3 regions of the Streptomyces sp. NPDC014991 genome follow, and region 1 is predicted to be linked to each of the others. Evidence: riboswitches for the same ligand, from Rfam matches in the RefSeq annotation. Region 1 holds a riboswitch; each other region holds the start of a gene.

Evidence for each region. Region 1 has a riboswitch for thiamine pyrophosphate ahead of ACF1BE_RS24780 (thiamine ABC transporter substrate binding subunit). Riboswitches for the same ligand answer to the same signal wherever they lie in the genome.
Region 2: linked by a shared signal. The riboswitch ahead of thiC (phosphomethylpyrimidine synthase ThiC) and the one ahead of ACF1BE_RS24780 (thiamine ABC transporter substrate binding subunit) in region 1 are both predicted to bind thiamine pyrophosphate.
Region 3: linked by a shared signal. The riboswitch ahead of thiO (glycine oxidase ThiO) and the one ahead of ACF1BE_RS24780 (thiamine ABC transporter substrate binding subunit) in region 1 are both predicted to bind thiamine pyrophosphate.

What each region holds. Positions count from the first base shown of each region.
Region 1 covers NZ_JBIBVY010000017.1:59,769-66,432, reverse strand. The annotation lists gene ACF1BE_RS24790 (ABC transporter ATP-binding protein) at 1-317, opposite strand, end outside; gene ACF1BE_RS24785 (ABC transporter permease) at 317-1,918, opposite strand; gene ACF1BE_RS24780 (thiamine ABC transporter substrate binding subunit) at 1,957-3,039, opposite strand; TPP riboswitch at 3,121-3,228, opposite strand; gene rlmN (23S rRNA (adenine(2503)-C(2))-methyltransferase RlmN) at 3,252-4,358, opposite strand; gene ACF1BE_RS24770 (hypothetical protein) at 4,584-4,898, shown strand; gene ACF1BE_RS24765 (hypothetical protein) at 5,282-6,664, shown strand, end outside.
Region 2 covers NZ_JBIBVY010000002.1:156,879-163,542, reverse strand. The annotation lists gene ACF1BE_RS04765 (SsgA family sporulation/cell division regulator) at 1-135, shown strand, start outside; gene ACF1BE_RS04760 (YibE/F family protein) at 239-1,633, opposite strand; TPP riboswitch at 1,714-1,890, shown strand; gene thiC (phosphomethylpyrimidine synthase ThiC) at 1,883-3,667, shown strand; gene ACF1BE_RS04750 (hypothetical protein) at 3,770-4,639, opposite strand; gene ACF1BE_RS04745 (metallophosphoesterase) at 4,819-5,898, opposite strand; gene ACF1BE_RS04740 (LacI family DNA-binding transcriptional regulator) at 6,194-6,664, opposite strand, start outside.
Region 3 covers NZ_JBIBVY010000001.1:179,502-186,165, reverse strand. The annotation lists gene ACF1BE_RS00825 (thiazole synthase) at 1-701, opposite strand, end outside; gene thiS (sulfur carrier protein ThiS) at 705-917, opposite strand; gene thiO (glycine oxidase ThiO) at 914-2,083, opposite strand; TPP riboswitch at 2,081-2,192, opposite strand; gene ACF1BE_RS00810 (hypothetical protein) at 2,246-2,599, shown strand; gene ACF1BE_RS00805 (NAD(P)/FAD-dependent oxidoreductase) at 2,628-3,902, shown strand; gene ACF1BE_RS00800 (Rv2175c family DNA-binding protein) at 3,995-4,360, shown strand; gene thiE (thiamine phosphate synthase) at 4,449-5,099, shown strand; gene metF (methylenetetrahydrofolate reductase [NAD(P)H]) at 5,216-6,139, shown strand; gene ACF1BE_RS00785 (hypothetical protein) at 6,194-6,664, shown strand, end outside.

The DNA of each region.
Region 1 (6,664 bases):
TTGGCGACGCCGTGCATACGCAGCCCGAACGCCACGTTCGCGCCGACGTCCCGCTGCGGGAAGAGCTGGTGGTCCTGGAACATGAGCCCCACCCCCCGCTTGTGGGCGGGAACGTGGGTCTGCTCGCGGCCGTCGAGCAGCACCCGTCCGCAGTCCAGGGGTTGCAGTCCCGCCACCGCCCTGAGCAGGGTCGACTTGCCGCTGCCGCTGGGCCCGAGCACGCACACCACCTCGTGCTCGGCGACGTCGAGGCCGACGGCGTCGAGCACGGCCCGTCCGCCGAGGCGCACGGTCGCGGCGTCGAGGCTCAGCAGCATCAGAACTCTCCCGTCCGGTCGGTGCGCAGCCGCTCCAGGATCAGCAGCGCGGCGGCGCACACCACCATGAGAATGGTCGAAAGGGCCATCGCCTGGCCGTAGTTCATGTCTCCGGGACGGCTCAGCAGACGTGCCACGGCGACCGGGAGCGTGGGGTTGTCGGGCCGGGCGATGAACACGGTCGCCCCGAACTCCCCGAGCGACACGGCGAACGCGAAACCGGCCGAGACCAACAGCGCCCGCCGCACCAACGGCAGGTCCACCTCCCGCCACACCCGCCACGGCGAGGCCCCGAGCACGGCCGCCGCCTCCCGCAGACGTCCGTCCACCGCGCGCAGCACGGGCAGCATGGTCCGTACGACGAAGGGGGCGCCCACCAGGGCCTGGGCGAGCGGCACCAGGATCCACGACTGGCGCAGGTCCAGCGGCGGCCTGTCCAGCGCGATCAGGAATCCGAAGCCGACGGTCACGGCGGAGACGCCGAGCGGCAGCATCAGCAGCGCGTCGAAGCCCCGCACCAGCCGTCCCGCGTCCCGCCGGGCCAGCGCGGCGGCGGCGAGACCGCCGACCAGGACGGCGATGACGGTGGCGGCGGCGGCGTACTCCAGCGAGGTCCACACGGCGTGCACGGGCGCCACCAGGAACGTACCGCCGTCGGAGTCGGTCAGTGCCCGGTAGTAGCCGAGACCGGGCGCGTCCAGGGAACGCCGGACGAGCACGGCGAGCGGCAGCACCAGGAGCAGGGCGATCGTCAGGAGGACCCCGGCGAGCAGCGCCCACTGCCCGCCGCCGCGCGGCCGGCGGGCGGTCACCTTCGGGTCGACCAGGCGCAGGGCGGTCTCCCGACGCCTTACCGTCCGGGCGTGCACGGCGAGGATCGCGCCGACGGCGACGAACTGGACGAGGGTGAGGACGGCGGCCGTGGACAGGTCGAAGACCTCGGAGGTCTGCCGGTAGATCTCCACCTCCAGAGTGGAGAAGGTGGGGCCGCCGAGGATCTGCACCACGCCGAAGGAGGTGAAGGTGAACAGGAACACCATCAGCGCGGCGGCGGCCACGGCGGGCGCGAGCGCGGGCAGGGTGACCTGCCGCCAGGCCTTCGCCGGGGAGGCGCCCAGCATCCGGGCGGCCTCCTCCTGGCGTGGGTCGAGCTGGGACCACAGCCCGCCGACGGTGCGGACGACGACCGCGTAGTTGAAGAAGACGTGGGCCAGCAGGATCGCCCACACCGTGGTGTCCAGCCGTACGCCCCACAGCTGGTCGAGCAGCCCGTTGTGCCCGAGCAGAGCCAGGAAGGCACTGCCGGCGACGACGGTCGGGAGCACGAACGGGACGGTGACGACGGCCCGCAGCAGCTGCTCGCCCGGGAAACGCAGGCGCGCGAAGACGTAGGCGGCGGGCAGCGCGAGCAGCAGGGTGAGCGCGGTGGAGGCCAGCGCCTGCCAGGTGGTGAACCACAGCACGTGCCGGATGTCGGGCTGCGTGACGACGTCCGCGATCCGTCCGAGCCGCCAGCGGCCGTCCGCCTTCAGGCCGCGCGCGACGATCGCGGCCACGGGCCAGGCGAAGAACAGCGCGAAGAACACGGCGGGCAGGGCCATCAGCCCGAACCGCGCCGCGCTCCCCCGCCGGGCCCGCGCTACCTCAGTACGAGTGACGTCCACGTCTTGACCCACTGGTCGCGGTTGGCGGCGATCCGGTCCGGGGCCATGGTCTGCGGGTCCTTGGCCTGGGGGCCGTACTTCAGGAAGTCCGGCGGCACCTGGGCGGCCCTGCGCACCGGGTAGACGAACATGTTCAGCGGCATGTCCTCCTGGAACTCCTTGCTGAGCAGGAAGTCCAGGAACGCCTTGCCGCCCTTGGGGTTGCGGGCGTTGCTCAGCAGCCCCGCGTACTCGGTCTGCCGGAAGCAGGTGCCGCTCGCCACCCCGGTCGGGGCGGTGGCGGGCCGCTTCTTGGCATAGATGACCTCGGCGGGCGGGGAGGAGGCGTACGACACCACGAGCGGGCGGTCACCGCCGGCCTTCCTGCCCCGGGTGGAGCCGGAGAACTCCTGGTCGTAGGCCTGGTCCCAGCCGTCGACCACCTTGACGCCGTTGGCCTTGAGCTTCTTCCAGTAGGCCTGCCAGCCCCCGTCGCCGAACTGTGCGGCGCTGCCGAGGAGGAAGCCGAGGCCCGGCGAGGAGGTGGCCGCGTTCTCGGTGACGAGCAGGTTCTTGTACCGGGGCTCGGCCAGGTCGGCGAAGGTCCGCGGCGGGGTCAGCCGGTGCGCGGAGAAGTAGGCCTTGTCGTAGTTGACGCAGATGTCGCCGGTGTCGACGGGCGTGACGCGGCTTTGGGCCCCGTCGACCCGGTACTGCGGCAGGACCGTGTCGGATCCCTTGGCCCGGTACGGCTGGAACAGCCCGTTGTCCAGGGCCCGGGACAGCAGGGTGTTGTCGACGCCGAAGAGCACGTCACCCTGCGGGTTGTCCTTGGTGAGGATCGCCTTGTTGACGGCCTGGCCGGCGTCGCCGTCCTCCAGGACCTTGACCTGGTACCCGGACCGCTTCTCGAAGTCCTTCAGGACGCTCTTGGAGACGCCCCAGGAGTTGTGGCTGACGAGGGTGACGGTCCTGGAGTCCGTGGACTTCCCGCCGTCCGACGACCCGCACCCGGTCAGCGCGGGCAGGGCGAGGAGACCGAGCCCCGCCGCCACGGCCACGAGGGTCTTGTTGTGCACTGGATGTCCTCCTGGGGTGGGCCAGGAAGAGACGCGGCCCTGCCCGGACTTCCGCGAGGGAGGCCGGGCAGGGCGCAACAGCTTGAGTGGTGACCGAACTTCCTACCCAGAATGACCTGGGCGAGGTTCAGAGGGTCTGCGGCCCGGTTGCCGCACTCTCAGCGCTGTGGCGCTCCCCTGTCGGAATATGAAGATATGTGGACGTGGTCAGGTTACCGCTCGGTGGCCGCGAGCTGACCGCAGGCCCCGTCGATCTCCTGCCCGCGGGTGTCCCGGACCGTCACCGGCACGCCGTGCGCGGCGATGGCCTCCACGAACGCCTTCTCGTCCTCCGGCCTGGAGGCGGTCCACTTCGAGCCCGGGGTCGGGTTGAGCGGGATGAGGTTGACGTGCACGGGCCTGCCCCTGAGCAGCCGGCCCAGCCGGTCCCCGCGCCAGGCCTGGTCGTTGATGTCCCGGATCAGCGCGTACTCGATCGACAGCCGGCGGCCCGACTTCTCGGTGTACTCGAAGCCGGCGTCCAGCACCTCGCGCACCTTCCACCGCGTGTTCACGGGGACGAGGGTGTCGCGCAGCTCGTCGTCGGGAGCGTGCAGGGAGATCGCGAGCCGGCACTTGAAGCCCTCGTCGGCGAACCGGTGGATGGCCGGCACCAGCCCGACGGTCGAGACGGTGATCCCGCGCTGGGACAGGCCCAGCCCGTCCGGGGCCGGGTCGGTGAGCGCCCGGACGGCGCCGACGACCCGCTTGTAGTTGGCGAGCGGCTCGCCCATGCCCATGAAGACGATGTTGGACAGCCGCGCCGGTCCACCCGGCACCTCCCCGTCCCGCAGCGCCCGCATCCCGTCCACGATCTGGTGCACGATCTCGGCGGTGGACAGGTTCCGGTCCAGCCCGGCCTGCCCGGTGGCACAGAACGGGCAGTTCATCCCGCAGCCGGCCTGCGAGCTGATGCACATGGTGACCCGGTCCGGGTACCGCATCAGCACCGACTCGACCAGCGTGCCGTCGAACAGCCGCCACAGCGTCTTGCGCGTGGTCCCCTGGTCGGTCGACAGATGCCGGACGACCGTCATCAGCTCCGGCAACAGCGCGTCCCGCAGCTTGTCGCGCGACCCGGCGGGGATGTCGGTCCACTGCTCGGGGTCGTGCGCGTACCGCGCGAAGTAGTGCTGAGCGAGCTGCTTGGCACGGAACGGCTTCTCACCGATCTCGGCCACCGCGTCCTTGCGCTCGGCGGGCGTGAGGTCGGCGAGATGCCGCGGCGGCTTCTTGGCTCCGCGCGGCGCGACAAAGGTGAGTTCTCCGGGTGCAGGCATAACACATCCAGTGTCGCAGATCATCCGCGGGACCCCAGGCCAGAAGGGGGTGGGGGTGGTCACCCGTGGGCGTCGCCTGTCAGCGTCGGTCGTCCTCGGACGGCCCAGGGACGGCCCAGCCGATGGGACCTTCACCGAGGTCCAGTCCACGATTCCCCCGAAACGTCCCCCGCTGTGGACGTCGTAAGCCACACTGATCACCCTGTCCAAGCAGCAGGGGGGACTATGAGCAACCCGTACATCAATGCGCCAATCCGTGCCCGCATGTACACGAGCACGCCGCACAAGGTGATCTGGGTCGTTGTGGTCGTGGCGTCGGCTGGCCTCTTGGCACCGCCCCTGTTCTTCGTAGCAGCCAAGAAGCGTGTCGTGAGCATGGCCGTGCCTGCCATCTACGCAGTGACCGTTTACGGCTCGGCCTTCGTGGGGTCACTGCTCGGCAACCCGAAGAACTGGGTGGGTGGCGTCCTCTCCATCACGATGATCATTGCGGCCGTGCATGCCGCCATCCTCGATACGGATTGGAAGCCGGGCCGGTAGTAGCCGGCACCCAGCGCGCCTATGGCGACACGGCACTAGAAGATGCGGGCATGCTGTGGCAGACCGGCCAGATCGCCTCGTGGCGTTACCGTGCCGGGTCGCCGAGTGCTGCTGCCGTCCGTCGTCGTTGCCGTCACTGCCGTCAGATGTGACGTAGTGGGGCCTGCCATGCCGGTCTACTGATCACCGGTCGCGCTGACCAGCGACTGACGAGGCCCACGACGCAAGCGCAAAGCCTTCTGCCTGAAATCGAGTACGCCGGCACTCAGCTGATCCGCCGCAGCGTCCGCCCGTCAGATAGGCGCTATCAGGTCGGGAGGCTCCGACCTGGGATCTTACGGCGATCAGCTGACTTACTGTCATGCATCCCTCACAATGCTCCCATGGACGTCAACAACTTGCGCATCCCGGACCGGTTCGAGCGGCTTCGCGACCTTGGAGACGAGGCGCTAACCTCCATCATCATTCCAGTCGAACCGATGCTCGACGAGATCGACGAGCGCTTCATGGACATGCGCGCGGCCGATCGCGGTTCGCTCATGATCCTGCGAGGGACGTCCGGAGCGGGGAAGTCGACCTTTCTTGACACCGTCGGCTTCTTTCGTCAGAGAATCTCGACTCGTCGCATCGCCCGAGATGCGAATGTGGGCCAAGCTCTCCGCGAAGCCGCAACCTCAGAGAACACTGTGATCGTATTTGAGGGGCGAGAGGCCCTGGGCGACGTCTCTGGATCGGAGATCGAGTCCGCCATGCATGAAATCAATCAATTCGTCAGGTCGGAGGATGGGAAGCGGTCTCTTGTTGTTTGGCCCACTAACCGGGACGATCTAACGGACATGCTCGTTGGGATCGGCGAGAGCCTCGGACGGGAGGCCCTTTTTGGCGTCTCAAGTCCTGTCACCTCCTTTCAGGGGCCATCCAAGACGGAGTACTCGAGGATCGCCCAGCAGACCGTATCTGTCTTGAACGAAGGTGCCTCACTTGACGCACTGGGTATCTCTGCGGATCTGGCCAGCGATCTCGCCCGGCAGTCTGACACGATTGGTAACTATCTCGCTCGGATCCGATCGGCCGCAGTTCGTGCTGGAGCCCGCGTGGAGAAGCTCCTCACGAAAGAGCGCTACCGCCTGTGGACACTCACCGTCTCCGGCAATGATGTGGAAGGCGACGTTGCGGCCTTGACAAGGGGAGGGTTTTCCGCTGCCGACGTCGATCGGCTCTTGAGTTCCACCGGCGCAAACGTCGTCAGCGACCTTAAGAAGCATCCGGAGCAAACGGGCATTTTGGGCACGGTTCTAGATGCCCGCATTGTGAACATGGACATGGTCTGCATGCTTGCCGTAACGAGGACCTACGGTAGCCCTGAACTGCATAAGGTGATGCAGTCTAAAGATATGATCACGGCAAAGGATAGTACCGCAGCTAGGCGGCTCGTTGAGAGTGATTTGGGTATCTTGCTGCAAGATAAGCCGCTGGGCACCAGGAAGCGCGGACCCAAGCCCGGCTCCAATACCAAGGATGCGTTCGCAAAGCTCTCTGAGATTTCGAGGACTAATGACGGTCTCTTGAATGATGCCCTAGGGCGCGGTTTGGTTGAAACGGGGCTAATAGACAGCTACGAGACTGAAAGGAACCTGGGGACGGATCTCGTCTTCAATAGCGATATTTATTGCCTCAAGGCCGGGGCGCCCATTCGCCTGGAGTTGATGTGGCGCGCCAAGACGGGTCGAGCGGCCATCGCGAATTATGTACTCGGAAAAATCAAT
Region 2 (6,664 bases), on a different contig from region 1:
CCGCCGCTGGTGGCCTTCCTGGACCGGACGGACAAGCTCGTGCCCCTCGGTCAGGAGGGCGCGTTGGCCGACTTCGACGCCCATCTGGACGAGGCCCTGGACCGCATCCTGGCCGAGGAACAGAGCGCCGGCTGAAGGTCCGGGCCACGAGACGCCGACGCACCGTCAGCTCACCCGCGTTCGTGCAGGAACGCTTCTGCAACCGGTGGGCGGCATCGCCGCCCACACCTCACCGAGCTCACCGCTTCCGACGCCGGCCCCGGCCGCCGCGCGCCGGTGCGGGCCGTCCCGCGGCCGGCACCGGGGCAGCCGGCCCCGGCCGGTCGGCCGAGACCACCAGCGCGGCCAGCGCGGTGGTGACCGGTACCGAGGCGACCAGGCCGATCGACCCCACCAGCGTGCGCACGATCTCCTCGGCCACCAGTTCGCTGTTGGCCACGGTCCCCACGCTGCTCTGCGCGATCGAGAACAGCAGCAGCAACGGCAGCGCGGCGCCGGCGTAGGCGAGCACCAGCGTGTTGACCACGGAGGCGATGTGATCGCGGCCGATACGGATGGCCGCCCGGTACAGCCCCCGCCAGCCCATCGCCGGGTTGGCCTCGTGCAGCTCCCAGACGGCGGATGTCTGCGTCACCGTCACGTCGTCCAGGACGCCGAGCGAGCCGATGATGACGCCGGCCAGCAGCAGACCGCTCATGTCGATCGACGGATACAGACCGTGGATCAGACCGGTGTTGTCGTCCGTGTTGCCGGTCAGCGCGGACCAGCCGACGAACAGCGAGCCGAGCAGGCCGATCAGTGACAGGGAGATCAGCGTGCCCAGTACCGCCACCGACGTACGGGCCGACAGGCCATGGCACATGTACAGCGCGATCAGCATGATGGCGCTCGCTCCCACCACGGCCACGACCAGCGGATCGGAGCCCTGGAGGATGGCGGGCAGGATGAACAGGGTCAGCACCAGGAAGCTCACCGCCAGGGCGACCAGGGCCATGACACCGCGCAGCCGGCCGACCACGACGACGGCGACGGCGAAGATCCCCGCGAGCAACGCCATGGGGAACGTGCGGCTCACATCGGTCACCGAGTACTGGAGGTTCCTCGGTGCCGAGGGCTCGTAGGCGACGACGACCTTCTCGTCCTGGTGCAGCTGCCGCGTCTGATCCGGCTGCACGATCTCGGTGAACGTACGGCCCTTGTCCTCGCCGGTGTCGACGCGGACGGTCGCCTTCTTGCAGCTTCTGCCGGCCTCCTGCTTCCCAGGGGCGCCCCCGGTGACGGCGGGGGCACCGGTGGGGGCGCCGCCGGACGCGTGCACCGACGCGCAGCTGACCTCGGTCACCCGGGTGACCGTGGCCTGCTGGGTCTGCCGGTCGAAGCCGACGCCGGTGCGCGGGTGGGACGGGGCTCCGCCGGGCCAGAGCACCACGAGACCGACGACGACCGCCACGGTGAACGGGATCAGGATCGCCGCGATGACCTTCCGTAGATGCTGGGAGACCGGAGCGGCCGGGCCGTGGCCGTGCGCGTGACCGTGGTGGCCGCCCTCGCCGGTTCTGTGGCCGTGCGCGTGGTCCTGCCCCGGGCCGTCCATGCGGGGTCGATCGGGCGGCTGGTGGGGGTATTGCTCCATCCTGGTCACCGCCCGATCATCGCAAGAACGGTGGGGGCCCACTGTTCACCGTGGCCCCCGTAACGCTAGCGTGGAGGCACCTTTGCACACGCGGGAGCTCGGAGCACCGGGCTGAGAGGGCGCTGACCTCCGTAGACGCGATGTTTCACGTGGAACCAACAGGTGCCACGCAGGACATCGGCACACGGGAATCGCTGCGTCGACCGCCGAACCTGTTACCGGGTAATGCCGGCGTAGGGAGTAGGTCCGATGACCAACAAGGACGCACGCACGCCTGCCTCCGTTCGGGACGAGAAGTCCGAGGAGGCCGGGAAGTCCATCGGCTGGCACAAGGCGTACGTCGAGGGCTCGCGCCCCGACCTGCGCGTGCCGGTCCGTCAGGTGCACCTCACCAATGGGGAGTCGGTCACGCTGTACGACACGTCCGGGCCGTACACCGATCCGCTCGCCGACACGGACGTCCGCAGGGGCCTGTCACCGCTGCGGGAGAACTGGATCATCGCCCGCGGGGACACCGAGGAGTACGCGGGCCGTCCTGTCCGTCCCGAGGACGACGGGGTCAGGCACACCTCGCCGCGCGGCGGGCTGCGCAACCTGGACGCGGTCTTTCCCGGCCGCCCGCGTCAGCCGCGGCGAGGCCGGAGCGGCCGGCCGGTGACGCAGCTCGCGTACGCCCGACGGGGCGAGATCACGCCGGAGATGGAGTTCGTGGCCATCCGGGAGAACGTCTCTGCCGAGGTGGTACGCGAGGAGATCGCGGCGGGCCGAGCCGTGCTGCCGGCCAACGTGAACCACCCGGAGATCGAGCCGATGATCATCGGCAAGCGGTTCCTGGTGAAGGTGAACGCCAACATCGGCAACTCCGCGGTGACGTCCTCCATCGAAGAGGAGGTCGAGAAGATGACCTGGGCGACCCGCTGGGGCGCCGACACGGTCATGGACCTCTCCACCGGCCGCAACATCCACACCACCCGCGAGTGGGTGCTGCGCAACTCCCCCGTCCCCATCGGCACGGTGCCGCTCTACCAGGCACTGGAGAAGGTCGACGGCAGGGCCGAGGAGCTGACCTGGGAGATCTACAAGGACACCGTCATCGAACAGGCCGAGCAGGGCGTGGACTACATGACCGTCCACGCGGGCGTCCGGCTGGCGTACGTCCCGCTCACCGCCAACCGCAAGACGGGCATCGTCTCGCGCGGCGGTTCGATCATGGCGGCGTGGTGCCTGGCGCACCACAAGGAATCGTTCCTGTACGAGAACTTCGAAGAGTTGTGCGAGATCCTCGCCGCCTACGACGTCACGTACTCGTTGGGCGACGGGCTCAGGCCCGGTTCGATCGCGGACGCCAACGACGAGGCGCAGTTCGCGGAACTGAGGACGCTCGGGGAACTCAACCGCATCGCCAGGCGGTTCCATGTACAGACGATGATCGAGGGCCCCGGGCACGTCCCGATGCACAAGATCAAGGAGAACATCGACCTCCAGCAGGAGATCTGTGATGAGGCCCCGTTCTATACGCTCGGCCCGCTGACCACGGACATCGCGCCGGCGTACGACCACATCACCTCCGGCATCGGTGCCGCGATGATCGCCTGGTGGGGCACGGCGATGCTCTGCTACGTCACGCCCAAGGAGCACTTGGGCCTGCCCAACCGGGACGACGTCAAGACCGGTGTCATCACCTACAAGATCGCCGCGCATGCGGCCGACCTCGCCAAGGGGCACCCGGGCGCTCAGCAGTGGGACGACGCGCTGTCGGACGCCCGTTTCGAGTTCCGGTGGGAGGACCAGTTCAACCTCGCCCTGGACCCGGACACGGCACGGGAGTTCCACGACGAGACCCTGCCCGCGGAACCCGCCAAGACGGCTCACTTCTGCTCCATGTGCGGGCCGAAGTTCTGCAGCATGAAGATCTCGCAGGACATCCGGCGCGAACACGGTGGCGACCGGGCCGAGATCGAGCAGGGGATGGCCCAGAAGTCACAGGAGTTCGCGGCGGCGGGCAACCGGGTGTACCTGCCGGTCGCCGACTGAAAGGCGCGGTGAACCCGCCGCGCCGGCCGGGCCCGTGAGGGGACGGCTGGTGCGGCGGGCCGGAGTCGTCCGGCGCACGAGAGGGAACCGCCGCGGATGCGGTCAGTCGGGCTGGTGCTCCGGGCCGCCGTAGTCCGGGCTCGTGTAGTCGGGACTGGTGAAGCTCGGGCGGCCGGTCTCGGTGCCGTCGTCCCCGGGGCTGCTGAAGCCGGGGCGGTCGTAGCCCAGGCGCGGGATGCGCCCGGTCGGCGCGGCGGGCGGGGCCGTGTGGCGCACGGCGGGCGGCCCCGGTTCGGTGTGCGCCTCCCGCAGGAACGGCAGGATGCCGCGCTCCAGCAGTGCCTCCCGCCACGCCTCTCTGGCCCTGGCCAGCTCCTCGTGCGCCGCCTCCTGGGCGCGGGCCTCTGCCGAGGTGCTGTTGCGCAGGGCGGTGAGCAGCAGTCCGACGGCGGCGACGAGGATCCCGGCCGCCGTCAGAGCGCCGAACACCCAGCCGGTGGTGAGCATGGTCCGGGCGAAGGCATGCCCGGGATCCAGCACCTTCAGGATGTAGCCGACGAGCAGGAAGAGGACGGCCGCGGTTCCGGAGAGGAGGGGAGCGAGGACGGCGATGACGGCGACGGCGCCCGCACCGGTGTTCTCGGCGGCCCCCCCGAGGGCGGTGGCGAGGTCCGTGGTGTCCGGGCCCGGTTCGACCGCGCCGGGGCTGCCGGCGGCGGGCTGGACGGACAGTGCCGGGTGACGCAGTTCGTCGCGGACCTTGACGTAGTGCTGGTACTCGGCCGCCGCGGCTGCCGTGATCAGGGCGCTGGCGCTTCGTGCCATGGTGCGCAGTTGTTCGGGACTGAGCCGCTGACCCACAGCGGCCAGTTCCGGTCGGTCGGGTGCGGAGCGCAGCGCCTCATCGAGGAGCCGCTCGAAGTCCTGGCGGTCCTCGCTCTGAAGGTGCTGCGGAACGGCGTTCATGTGCATCCCCCGGTGCTCCGTAGGGCTGGGGCTCGCACGCCGGCGAGCCGTCGGGCAGAAACGGAGGGGAGCCTGCTACGGATAAGCCGATGGTAGAGCCGGTACGGCGCACGGTGACAGGGGTTGCCGGAAATTGCGTCCCGGCCTGCGCTTACGCGGCCGGGTGACCCATGCCCGGGGAACGGTCAGTCCTCCAGGGGAAGTTGCTGGACCAGAAGCTTTCCGGCCATGGTCACTCCGCCGTCCATGGCGATGGCGAGGCCGTCGGCGTAGACGTGCGGTCCGACGACGGCCGGGCCGGTGCCCTCCTCGCCCTCCTCGGAGCCGACCTCACCGAGGAGGTAGGGAATCGGGCTGTGCCCGTGAACCACCCGGGTGCCGCCGTACGTATCGAGGAGGGAGCGGACGGCGTCGGCGCCGCCTTCGTCACGGAAGGAGAAGCGCTTGGTGAACTTGCGGAACAGGTCCCAGACCTCGTCGGCGTCGTTGCGGGTCAGGGCCTCGCGGATGGTGTCGTTGACCGCCTCGATCGAGTCGCCGTAGTCGAGGTAGGCGGTGGTGTCGGAGTGGATGAGCAGATACCCGTCGACCTCCTCGACGGCGTCGAGGCGGGCCATCCACTGCAGATGGTGGTCCTGGAGGCGGTCCATGTCGGTCTTCTGGCCGCCGTTGAGCAGCCAGGCCGCCTGGAAGGTGGCGGTGCCCGCACCGGAGTTGACGGGGGTGTCGCCGAACCGCTTGGCGCCGAGCAGCAGCAGCTCGTGGTTGCCCATGAGGGCTTTGCAGTAGCCGCCGGCCGCGGCGGCCTCGGCGGACAGCCGCATGACGAGGTCGATGACGCCGATGCCGTCGGGGCCTCGGTCGGTGAAGTCACCGAGGAACCACAGCCGGGAGGTGCCGGCGCACCACTGGCCCGAGGCGTCGACCAGGCCCTGCGTCTGCAGGGCGGTCATCAGTTCGTCGAGGTAGCCGTGGACGTCACCGACGACGTAGAGCGGTCCGGGACCGGTGACGGGCTCCGGTGCCGGGGCGGCCGCGGCGGGCTCGACGGGGACCTGGAGGGTGTCACCGGGGCCGATGACGGGCAGGTCACGCTGGGTGGGGGTGTAGCCCTCCGGGTACGCCTCGCCGGTGAGCGGTTCGGTATCGCCCGGGTGGATGCCGTGGACGTACGGACCGGTCTCGTGGACGTACGCGGGTACCCGGAAGTCGCGTAGCGTCGCCGTCCGCTCCACCTCGGGTCCCTGACCGGCCCCCTGAGTCATCAGACCCCTCCACCATCGCGCCGCATCTGCACCGCTTCGGACTGCCTGGTCGCAGCGGTCCACGGTGTCGTGGGCCCATCATAGGAATGCGCGTAGCGCCATGTGATGACCCAGGGGTGCTGAATCGGAACAAGACTCCGGTTCACCGCGGCTTTCGCCCCGTTTGGGCAGGTGTTCGGCAGGCCGTCGGGCGACCGGAGTGCCGGCCGGCCACGTACGGGCCGGCGCGGACCCCGCCCCCGCCGGGGCGGCCCGGGCTCCCCGTCCACCCGGGCCCCGGGGTGCCGCTCCGGCGTTACGTGTCGTCCGGCGTACGGGGCGGGCTGACCGTCGTGCGCGGTGGGCGTCGCTGGGACGAGGTGCGCACGATCAGCTCGGTCGGTATCACCTGCTCGACCGGCCGGTCGCCCTGGACGCCCTCGATGGCATCGATGAGCAGTTGCACCACCGCCGTGCCGATGCGGCGTGGCTTCAGGGAGAGCGTGGTGATGGGCGGATCGGTGCTGGCGTACACGGTCGACTCGCTGCAGCACACCACCAGCAGGTCCTCGGGAACGCGCAGTCCGTAGCGGCGGGCGGCGGCGAGCAGGTCGGTGCCGTTGGGGTCGAACAGGCCGTAGACGGCGTCGGGGCGGTCGGGGCGGGCGAGCAGCCGGTCGGCGGCGACGGCACCGGCGCACGGATCGTGCGCCGGGTAGGCCTCGTAGACGGGTTCCTGGCCGACCCGTTCGCACCAGCGCAGGTAGGCGGAGGTCGACAGGTGGGT
Region 3 (6,664 bases), on a different contig from region 1:
CGGGCCAGCCGCCCCGCCTCCACGGCGTGCTTCATGGCCGTGGCCATCAGCTCCGGCTCCTGCGCCCGCGTCACCGCGGACGCCAGCATCACCCCGGCACAGCCCAGCTCCATCGCGAGGGCCGCGTCGGACGCCGTACCGGCCCCCGCGTCCAGGATGACCGGCACGCGCGCGTGCTCCACGATCAGCTGGAAGTTGTGCGGGTTGCGGATACCGAGCCCGGACCCGATCGGCGAGCCCAGCGGCATCACCGCCGCGCAGCCGGCGTCCTCCAGCTTCCGCGCGAGGACGGGGTCGTCGTTGCAGTACGGCAGCACCGTGAACCCCTCGTCGACCAGCGTCTCCGCGGCCTCCAGCAGCTCCACCGGGTCCGGCAGCAGCGTCCGCTCGTCGGCGATGACCTCCAGCTTGATCAGGTCCGTGCCCAGCGCCTCCCGGGCCAGCCGGGCGGTCAGCACGGCCTCGCCGGCGGTGAAGCAGCCCGCCGTGTTCGGCAGCACCCGTATGCCGAGCCGTTCCAGCACGGACAGCACCGAGCCGTGCACGGCAGGGTCCACCCGGCGCATCGCGACCGTGGTCAGCTCCGTGCCGGAGGCGACGAGCGAGCGCTCCAGCACGTCCAGACTGGGCGCCCCTCCGGTGCCCATGATCAGCCGGGACGACAGGGTCAGCCCACCGAGAACCAGAAGATCGTCGGCCATCGCTCAGCCTCCCTGCACGGCGGTGAGGACCTCGACGCGGTCGCCCGCGTCGAGAGGGGTCGCCGCCCACCGCGCGCGCGGGACGACGGTCTCGTTGACGGCGGCGGCCACCCCGCGCGGCGCCGTGGTGAGGGACCCCACCAGGGTGTCGAGCGCGGTGCCCGGGACGATGCGGCGGGGTTCGCCGTTGACGGAGATGGTGACGGAATCACTCATGCGGGCTGCTCCAGCTGTTCCACGGGCGCGGCGCCGAACCGCCGCGGGGTGAACGGACGTGCCTCCTGAGGAAGGTCGCCGGTGACCAGGGTGTGCGCCAGCACGTCCCCGGTCACCGGCGTGAGCAGCACCCCGTTGCGGTGGTGCCCGGTGGCGAGCAGCAGTCCGTCCAGGCCGGACGGGCCGAGCAGCGGCGCGTTGTCGGGGGAGGCGGGCCGCAGCCCGGCCCGGGTCTCGGTGAGCGGCAGCTCGGTGATGCCGGGCACCAGCTCGTGGGCGTCGCGCAGCAGCTCGTACACGCCCCCCGCCGTGACCGTCGTGTCCCAGCCCAGCTCCTCGCTGGTGGCGCCGACGACCAGCTCGCCGTTCTCCCGGGGCACCAGGTAGACCTGGCTGCCGCGGACCACCGCGCGCACGGTACGGCTCAGGAACGGCGCGAACCGGCGCGGTACGGCCAGCCGCAGCACCTGCCCCTTGACCGGCCGGACCGGGGGCCGCAGCTCCTCCGGCAGGCCCGCGAGCCGCCCGCTCAGGCTCCCCGCCGCGAGAACCACCTGACCGGCGCGCAGCCCGGTCCCGTCCGCCGTGGTGACCCCGGCGGCCCGGCCCCCCGCGACGTCCAGCCGCTCGGCCCACGCGTGGTGGAACACCACGCCGGCCCGCTCGCACGCCGCCATCAGGGCCGCCGACAGCCGCCGCGGGTCGACCTGGTGGTCGCCGTCGACCCGCAGGCCGCCGCGCACCCCGGGCGCCAGCATCGGCTCCAGGCGCCGGCACTCCCGTCCGGACAGCCACTCGGAGGCGAGCCCCGAGCGCTGCTGCAGGGCGTGCAGGTCCCGCAGGTGGGCACGGTCGTCGGCGTCGAGCGCGACGGCGAGGGTGCCGCAGCGGCGGTAGCCGGGGTCGTGGCCGGTCAGCTCGGTCAGCTCGGCCACGAACTCCGGGTACCGGCGGGCCGACTCCAGGTTGAGGGCGAGCAACGTCTCCTCGCCGTAGTGCAGTTCGGTGACCGCGGCGAGCATCCCGGCCGCGACCCGGGCCGCCCCGCCACCCGGTTCGGGGTCCACCACGGCCGTGGCGAGCCCGCGTTGCGCGGCCCGCCAGGCCGTGACCAGGCCGATGATCCCGCCCCCGATGACGAGGACGTCGGACGTACGTGACGACATGGGCGTCCAGCCCCTCCCTTCGCCGGCATGACCCGGATCAGGTTCGTACGGTCGGAGGCCGCCAGCCTCCCTCTCAGCCCGGTGCGTCCGGGCTCCCGCGAGTGCTTGTACGGTGGCCACCCTAGCCCGCCCCGCTCACCACGCGTAAGGGAGCCCTCCGCCATGGCCCGCTCGCTCGACGGACTGCGTTTCGCCCCCGTGGCGGATCAGGCCCCAGGTCAGGTGGGCACCCGCACCCGGTTCGCCTACCACGAGGACGACGGCGCGATCTGGGCCGAGTACGCGGGCGGCGACGTCGTACGGGGCCACCTGGTCGGCACCCGCGACGGCGACCGGCTGGACTTCCGGTACGTGCAGCTGAGGACCGACGGGACGACCGCCTCGGGGCGCTGCGCGTCCACGGTCGTGGAGCTGCCCGACGGGCGGGTGCGACTGGAGGAGACCTGGGAGTGGGAGTCCCGGCCGGGCTCCGGCACGAGCGTTGTGGAACAGGTCACGAGCACGCCCCCTGACTGACGGAACGTCACCTGACTATGGTGACCGGGTGAGCGAGCAGACAGCGCAAGAGGACACGTCGCAGGGACCGCGCGTGGTCGTCGTCGGCGCGGGCATGGCCGGGGTCCAGACCGCGGTCGCCCTGCGGGAACAGGGCTTCCGGGGCGCGGTGACCGTCATCGGGGCCGAGCCCCACCAGCCGTACGACCGGCCGCCGCTGTCGAAGGCCGTCCTGCTCGGCAAGGCCGAGGGATCCGCCTTCGACGTGGACTTCGAGTCCCTCGGCGTCGAGCTGCGCCTGGGCTGCGAGGTGCGGGGCCTGCGCCCCGCCGACCACGAACTGGACACCGGCGCGGGCCCGGTGCCGTACGACGTCCTGGTCCTCGCCACCGGCGCCGAACCCGTCACCCTGCCCGGCACCGAGGACATGCCCGGCGTGCACCTGCTGCGCACCCTGGACGACGCCGAACGGCTGCGGCCGGTCCTCGCCCGGCAGCACGACGTCGTGGTCGTCGGCGCCGGCTGGATCGGCGCCGAGTTCGCCACCGCCGCCCGCGAGGCGGGCTGCGCGGTGACCGTCGTCGAGGCCGCGGACCGCCCGCTCGCCGGCGCCCTGCCCGCCGAGGTCGCCGCCCCCATGGCCGCCTGGTACGCCGACGCGGGCGTGGAACTGCGCACCCACGCGCGCGTGGAGCGCGTCGAGCCCGGCGCGGTGCTGCTCGCCGACGGCACACGGCTGCCCGCCGGCGCCGTCGTCGTCGGCATCGGCGCCCGCCCTGCCACCGCCTGGCTGGCCGGCTCAGACATCGAGCTGGGCGCGCACGGCGAGGTCCTCGCCGACGCCCACCTGCGCACCTCCCTGCCGGACGTGTACGCCGTCGGCGACTGCGCCTCCTTCCCGTCGGCCCGCTACGGCGAACGGCTGCTCGTCCACCACTGGGACAACGCCCTCCAGGGCCCGCGCACGGTGGCCGCGAACATCCTCGCCGCCGGCCACCTCGGCGACACCCCCCAGACCTACGACCCGGTGCCGTACTTCTGGTCCGAGCAGTTCGGCCGGTTCGTACAGCACGCCGGCCACCACGCCGCCGCCGACCACCTGGTCTGGCGCGGCGACCCGGCGGGACCGGCCTGGACGGTGTGCTGGCTGCGCGAAGACCGGCTGGTGGCCCTGCTGGCGGTCGGCCGCCCCCGGGATCTGGCGCAGGGACGACGGCTGATCGAGGCGGGCCGGCGGATGGACGCCCACGCACTGGCCGACCCGAGCCGCCCCCTGAAGGACGCCGGCACCGACCGGCCGGGGCCGGCCGGCCGGCCCGCATGAGGACCCCCTGCGCCCACTGACCGGCCCGGCACGACGGCCCGGGTGGACCCACCTGGCTTCCGACTGTCGGTGGGGGATGGCAGGCTTGTCCTGTGACCGAGATTGACGCAAAGATCGATGCTCTCGTCCCCGCCTGGCTCACCCTGCCCGACATCGCCGAGATGTTCGGTGTCGAGGTGACGCGTGTGCGGCAGCTGGTCAAGGACGGCCAGCTCATCGCCGTACGCCGAGGTGAGAACAGGGCGCTGCACGTCCCCGCCGCCTTCATCGACGAGGACAAGGTCGTCAAGGGCCTGGCCGGGACCCTGACGCTCCTGCGGGACGACGGCTTCACCGACGAAGAGATGATCGAGTGGCTCTTCACCCCCGACCCGAGCCTGCCCGGCACCCCCGCGCAGGCCCTGAGCGAGAATCGCGGCACGGAGGTGAAGCGCCGCGCCCAGGCGCTCGCCGTCTGAGGCGGCCCGCACCAGGGGGTGGCGTGCGGGCCCCACGCCCGCACGCCACCCGGACCGTCAGACACACCGACCACGGGGGGACCCACCCATGTCCGACACCGCCCGCGCCGCGCTCGCCGACGCCCGGCTGTACCTGTGCACGGACGCCCGCGAGCGCCAGGGCGACCTGCCGGAGTTCCTGGACGCGGTCCTGGCCGGCGGTGTCGACATCGTGCAGCTGCGCGACAAGGGCATGGAGGCCGCCGAGGAGCTGGAACACCTCCAGATCCTCGCCGACGCCTGCGCCCGGCACGGCAGACTCCTCGCGGTCAACGACCGCGCGGACGTCGCCCACGCCGCCCGCGCCGACGTGCTGCACCTCGGGCAGGGCGACCTGCCGGTCCCGGCCGCCCGCGCGATCCTCGGCGACGGTGTGCTGATCGGCCGCTCCACGCACTCCGAGGCCGAGGCCACCGCTGCCGCCGCCCAGCAGGGCGTGGACTACTTCTGCACCGGCCCCTGCTGGCCCACCCCCACCAAGCCCGGCCGGCACGCCCCCGGCCTCGACCTGGTCCGCCACACGGCGGCCCTCGGCACCGACCGTCCCTGGTTCGCCATCGGCGGCATCGACCTCGGCAACCTGGACGAGGTACTGGACGCGGGCGCCCGCCGGGTCGTCGTGGTCCGCGCCATCACCGAGGCCGGCGATCCGGGCGCCGCGGCGGCCGAGTTCGCGAAGCGGCTGCGTGAGGTCCGGTAGCGGCCGGCCGGCTCCGGTCGGTGTCCGCTGTCCACCTGCTGGACAAAAAGCAGATAATTCAGGCGAATATCCGCTGACCGGTTGGGGGACCGCCCACCCCTGGTTAACCTGCGGGTATGGCCCTCGGAACCGCGTCCACCAGGACTGATCGCGCCCGTACCGTGCGTGACATGCTCGCCACCGGCAAGACGGTCTACTCGTTCGAGTTCTCGGCGCCGAAGACCCCCAAGGGTGAGCGGAACCTGTGGAGCGCGCTGCGGCGGGTCGAGGCGGTCGCTCCCGACTTCGTCTCCGTGACCTACGGCGCCGGCGGCTCCACCCGCGCGGGCACGGTCAAGGAGACCCAGCAGATCGTCGCCGACACCACGCTGACCCCGGTCGCCCACCTCACCGCGGTGGACCACTCCGTCGCCGAACTGCGCAACATCATCGGCCAGTACGCGGACGCCGGCATCCGCAACATGCTCGCCGTCCGCGGCGACCCGCCCGGCGACCCCATGGGCGAGTGGGTGCCCCACCCCCGGGGCCTGACCTACGCCGCCGACCTCGTCCGGCTCATCAAGGAGTCGGGCGACTTCTGCGTGGGCGTCGCCGCGTTCCCGGAGATGCATCCGCGCTCCGCCGACTGGGACACCGACGTCGCGCACTTCGTGGACAAGTGCCGCGCGGGCGCCGACTACGCCATCACACAGATGTTCTTCCAGCCGGAGTCCTATCTGCGGCTGCGCGACCGGGTGGCGGCGGCGGCCTGCGACACCCCGGTCATCCCCGAGATCCTGCCGGTCACCAGTGTGAAGATGCTGGAACGGTTGCCTAAACTCAGCAACGCCCGCTTCCCGGATGCCCTGAAAGAGCGGATCCTCTCAGCGAAGGACGATCCGGCGGCGGTACGCTCCATCGGTATCGACTTCGCCACGGAGTTCTGCGCACGGCTGCTGGCCGAGGGAGTGCCCGGACTGCACTTCATCACGCTCAACAACTCCACGGCGACCCTGGAAATCTACGAGAACCTGGGCCTGCACCACCCCCCGCAGGCCTAGACCGGCCGCACCGCGATACGCCACACTGCGGAGCGGCCACTGAGAGGGGCGTACATGGGCTGGACGGTCCTCTACATCGCGTTCGGCGGCGTCGCGCTGTGGCTGCTCGGCGAGGTACTGCTGCAGTACAAGGCGCGTCTGCGCTGGCGGCTCCTCGCTTTCGCCGGCTTCGTCGGTGTCGTGCTCGGTGTGCTGATCCCGTCCGTCGTCGTGATCGGACTGGGCGCGATCGCCTTCGCGGTCGGCCAGACCTACGTCACGCTGTCGTTCCGCCGCGGCTTCGCCTCGGGCTGGGCGGTCAAGCGCCCCGGCCCCGAGGCCGACGGCGGCAGCAAGCGCCGCCGCGGCCGGACGGACCGGCGCGAACCGGACACGCAGGGCGCCGGCACGCAGTTCGCGGGCACCGCCGACGACGCGGACGCGGATTACGACGCCCACGGCAGCCACGGCCACGGCCAGGCGTCCGGTGACTACGACGACTACGACCGCGACGACGTCTTCACCCCGCCCCCCTCCCGTCCGGCC